2 regions of the Streptomyces sp. Y20 genome follow, and region 2 is predicted to be linked to the other one. Evidence: riboswitches for the same ligand, from Rfam matches in the RefSeq annotation. Region 2 holds a riboswitch; the other holds the start of a gene.
The links. A riboswitch is a leader RNA that binds a small molecule or an ion and turns the genes downstream of it on or off. The one in region 2 is predicted to bind cyclic di-AMP.

Region 1 (2,452 bases), on a different contig from region 2:
GACACCGGGCGCGTGATCGTGGTGGACCGGCCCGGTGCCGTCCAGACGCAGCTGCTCATCGGCCGCGTCGGGGCCGACCGGCACGACCGGGTCTGGCCCGCCCAGGTGCTCGGCACGTACTGCCTCGGCGGCACCCTCACCTCCCGCCTGGACCGCGTCCTGCGCGAGGAGAAGGGCTACACCTACGGGGTGCGCGCCTTCGGTCAGGTCCTGCGCTCGGCGCCGGACGGCACGGGCGCGGCGATGCTCGCCATCAGCGGCTCGGTGGACACGCCGAACACCGGCCCGGCGCTGGACGATCTGTGGAAGGTGCTGCGCACGCTCGCGGCGGAAGGTCTGACCGACGCGGAGCGGGACGTCGCCGTGCAGAACCTCGTCGGCGTGGCGCCGCTGAAGTACGAGACCGCAGCGGCCGTCGCGAGCACGCTGGCCGACCAGGTCGAGCAGCACCTGCCCGACGACTTCCAGGCGACGCTGTATCAGCGGCTGGCCGCCACGGGCACGGTGGAGGCCACCGCTGCCGTGGTGAACGCCTTCCCGGTGGACCGCCTGGTGACGGTCCTCGTCGGTGACGCGTCCCAGATCAAGGAGCCGGTCGAGGCGCTCGGCATCGGCGAAGTCACCGTCGTCGCCGCGGAGTAGACGCGCCGGCGGACGCGAAGGCGTACGCGCGCGCGAGGGGCCCTGCCGACCTACGGGTCGTCAGGGCCCCTGCGGTTCCACTCGTTCACTCAGATGCCCGTTTTGGGGCGGAGGTTGCCTGTCTGCCCTGTGGGATGCGCTACAAAAACCCGGATCTGTTTGAGGAGGGGAGCGGACCGCCGTAGCGTCATCCCGGCTGTTCGTCAGGCAGTGCGCCGCAGCCGCGGCACCGGACAGTCATCGCCGAGTCCCCGTACGGCGCGAGCCAGGGGAGCCGGGGACCCATCGTCCCTGGGGTGAATCGGGCGCCCGCGCGCGAGCGAGGGGGCCCGTAGGAGACCTTCCTGCTCCGAACCCGTCAGCTAACCCGGTAGGCGAGAGGGAAGGAAAGGACCAGCCACTTCATGGCGTTCATGTGCGCCACCGGGAAGCACCGCAAGCCCGGCCGGGTCAAGCGCACCACCGCTCAGGCGGCGGGTGTCGCGGCCCTCACCACCACCGGCGTCATCGGCACCCTCGCCGCGTCCCCCGCGCTCGCCGCCGACGGCTCCGTGGAGCAGACCGGCCTCACCCCGGTCCTCACCGTGAACGACGACGTCGCCGAGCAGATCGACGCGCAGGCCGCCGCCCAGCAGCAGGCCGCCGAGCAGAAGGCGGCCGAGGCGGCCGCGGAGAAGGCGGCCGCCAAGAGGGCCCAGGAGGTCCGCGAGGCGCGGGTCCGCGCCGCCCGCGAGGCCGAGCGCAAGCGGCTGAACGCCTTCGTCATCCCGATCGCGCACTCGTACGTCTCCACGGCCTACCAGGCCAGCAGCTCCCTGTGGTCCTCCGGTTCGCACACCGGCATCGACTTCCACGCGGCCAGCGGCACCTCCGTCCACGCGGTGGGTTCCGGCACGGTCGTCTCCACGGGCTGGGGCGGCGCGTACGGCAACCAGATCGTGCTCCGGATGGCCGACGGCATGTACACCCAGTACGGCCACCTGTCGTCCATCGGTGTCACGGTGGGCCAGAAGGTCGTCCCGGGGCAGCAGATCGGCGTGTCGGGCGCGACCGGCAACGTCACGGGCCCCCACCTGCACTTCGAGGCCCGTACGACGCCCGACTACGGCTCGGACGTCGACCCCGTCGCCTACCTCCGCAAGCACGGCGTGAACGTCTGACCGGACGGACACCCGCACTTCCCTGCCAAGCCCCGGCCCACCGAGCCGGGGCTTTCGCCTTTTTCCGTCGTTTCCTTCCGGTGCCCGCCGGACCCGCTGACCAAAATATATCCATGGATGACGCCCGGCCGTCGGAAATTCGCGTCCATTGGAATAGAGTCACGGGAACACACGTCCATCGTCGGCGTTTTCACGGGTATTGAGGCGGAGGTCGGTCATGCGTATTCCGGCGCACTCGGTGTGCACCGCTGTCCGGGACGACATCGTCGCCGGTGTCCACGAACGCGGCAGCCGCCTCACCGAGGAAGTGCTGGCCCGCCGCTACGGCGTCTCGCGCGTCCCCGTCCGCGAGGCCCTGCGCACCCTGGAGGCGGAGGGCTTCGTGGTGACACGCCGGCACGCGGGCGCGTGCGTGGCCGAACCGACCGAGCAGGAGGCCGCCGACCTGCTGGAGATGCGGCTGCTGCTGGAGCCGCTGGGGGCCGCCCGGGCCGCGCAGCGGCGCACCGAGGCCCATCTGAAGGTGTTGCGCGGACTGGTCCGGCTGGGCCAGGAGCGGGCCAGAAGGGGTGGCGGGGAGGACCTGCGCGCGCTGGGCGGCTGGTTCCACGAGACGCTCGCCCAGGCCTCCGGCAGCCCCTCGTTGACCT
Region 2 (2,452 bases):
CCGGTCGGCGAGCAGGACCGCGAACCGGTCGGCCCAGCCCACGAACGCCCCGTCGGGGCCCAGGTCGCCGACGCCCTCGGTGAAGCTGTCCCCCACCGCTACGTACGACCCGATCACTGATCTGTTGTCATTCTTCGAATCGTCTGCCACGTCGGATCATGATTCACCTTCGGATGTGACCTACGCGACCGTAGGCGGGGATTGACTAACGGTGAGATGAGCCACTCCCACGGAATCCGCCGACTCCGGAATAGGGCCGCCGTCAGGCGCGTTGAACGCCCCGCAAGCGGAACACCGAGGGCCGGGCCCCGGGTTCGGGGTCCGGCCCTCGGTGACAGGTCGGGCGGGCGGTGCGAGGGCCGGGCGTCAGCCCACGGCGAGGCCGTGCCGGCGGAGGTAGCCGACCGGGTCCATGTCGGAGCCGTAGTCCGGCGTGGTGCGGATCTCGAAGTGCAGGTGCGGGCCGGTCACGTTGCCGGTGGCACCGGACAGGCCTATCCGCTGGCCCGGGGTGACGCTCTGGCCGGCCGAGACGGAGAGCTGGGAGAGGTGGCCGTACTGGGCGTAGTAGCCGTCGTTCAGCCGGATGACGACCTGGTTGCCGTACGCGCCGCCCCAGCCGGCGGAGACGACGGTGCCCGCGGCGACGGCCTTCAGGGGCGTGCCGGTCGGGACGACGAAGTCGACGCCGGTGTGGTAGCCGCTGGACCACATGCCGCCCGGTACGTGGTAGCCGGTGCCGGTGGCCGCACCGGCCACCGGGAGGGTGTAGCCCGTGGCGGCACCGGTGGACGTGGAGGCCGAGTCGGAGGACGGGGCGGCTTGCGAGGTCCGGGCGGACCGGGTGGACCGGCTGGACTCCTGGGCCGCCGGGGTGTGCCGCGGGGCGGCGGTCCCGGTGCGGGTCTGCGCGGCCTTCGCGCCGAGGCTGAGCCTCAGGCCCGGGTGGATCAGCGACGGATCGGCGCCGACGGCCTGCCGGTTGTCGTCGTAGAGGCGCTGCCAGCCGCCGCTGACACGCTGCTCGTCGGCGATTTTCGAGAGGTAGTCACCGCTGCGGACCGTGTAGGTGCGCAGATCCGTGCCGGGCCGCGCGGCGGCCTTGTCCGCCGTGTCCGGGAGGGACTGCGCGGTCTTGCCGGACACGGTCTGTACGGGGGCGGCGGCCTGCGCGGCGTGCGCGCCGGTGGCCCCGATCAGCGGGAGTGCCAGCGCGGCGCCACCGGTTCCCGCGGCGGCGATGGAACGGGAGAAACGCTGGGGCTTGGGACGTCGGTGCTTGCCCTTGGCGGACATGGCGCGGTTCCTCTCCGGCGCCTGCGAGGTCAGCTGTCGGGTTCGGGCTGGAGCTGCCCGGCCGTGCACCGCACGGCTGCACCCCAAAGCCTGTCGCGGAGACCGGGACAGGCAGTCGTACCTGGTGGGTCCCCCGCTCCTGCCGGACGCGGGTCAAGTGTGTGGGGCTCCGGGCGGCGGCAGGATTCGGCGTTCCGTCCGGATTGGTGGTGAACGTAAGCGAGGGGGAGGCGAGGAAACAAGCATGAGGTTCCCGCTGTTCGTGTTTCGGATGACCCGATACGGGAACTCACGGTCACCCTGCGTACACTTCCGTCTCCCTCGTCCCACAAGTCCCCTTGCCCTGACCGGCATTACGTGGACATGACGTATGACGCAAGGTCACGGATATGACGCTCGTCACGCACGCTCTTCCCACGTCACCCCATTTCGCGCCGAAGGTGGGTGGAAGCGTCTAATTCAGGCAGGTGGCTCAAGTGCGATGCAGCCGGATGACCGCCGCATCCAGGTCGCCCTCGAGCCCCGTACGCAACCCGTGGTGCAGCAGCACCGCCCCCCGATACGTTTCTCCCGTTTCACGGCATTCGTACGATGCCGCCGGGTCGAGTCCGCGCAACCGGACCGCCGGCGCCGGTTCGCCGTAGCGCTGCGCCTGGAGGCAGGCGAGGACCACCGTCTCCTCCCCCAGGAGGTACTGGACCGCGCTGAGGCCGCCCGTCGGGGGTCTCAGCCGGTACAGCTCGCCCCGCTGCACGACCGGCCGGATCTCCTTGTACAGCTCCACCCACCGCCGGGCCTCGGCCAGCTCCCCCGGGGTCCACCGGGTGAGGTCGCCGCCGATGCCGAGCACGCCCGCCATCGCGCTGACGAAGCGGAGACGCAGCGTGCTCACCCTGCCGTTGAGCTGGATGTTCGGGCTGTCGGTGACCCAGGCGGCCATCACGCGGGCGGGATGGATCTGGCTGAAGCCGTTCTGGATGGCCAGCCGGTCCAGCGGGTCGGTGTTGTCGGAGGCCCACACCTGGTCGGTGCGGCTCATCACACCGAGGTCGACCCGGCCGCCGCCGCCCGAGCACGACTCGAAGGCGACCCGGGGGTGGGCCGCGCGCAGCCGGTCCAGCAGGGCGTACAGGGCGTGGACGTGGTCGACCCACAG

Region 1: linked by a shared signal. The riboswitch ahead of ACGFT1_RS05685 (M23 family metallopeptidase) and the one ahead of ACGFT1_RS32655 (LysM peptidoglycan-binding domain-containing M23 family metallopeptidase) in region 2 are both predicted to bind cyclic di-AMP.

The regions. Positions count from the first base shown of each region.
Region 1 is NZ_JBIDDP010000002.1:120,183-122,634, forward strand. It holds gene ACGFT1_RS05680 (M16 family metallopeptidase) at 1-642, shown strand, start outside; cyclic di-AMP (ydaO/yuaA leader) riboswitch at 874-1,034, shown strand; gene ACGFT1_RS05685 (M23 family metallopeptidase) at 1,047-1,802, shown strand; gene ACGFT1_RS05690 (GntR family transcriptional regulator) at 2,020-2,452, shown strand, end outside.
Region 2 is NZ_JBIDDP010000018.1:62,323-64,774, forward strand. It holds gene ACGFT1_RS32650 (SGNH/GDSL hydrolase family protein) at 1-117, opposite strand, end outside; gene ACGFT1_RS32655 (LysM peptidoglycan-binding domain-containing M23 family metallopeptidase) at 367-1,296, opposite strand; cyclic di-AMP (ydaO/yuaA leader) riboswitch at 1,302-1,460, opposite strand; gene ACGFT1_RS32660 (alpha-galactosidase) at 1,769-2,452, opposite strand, start outside.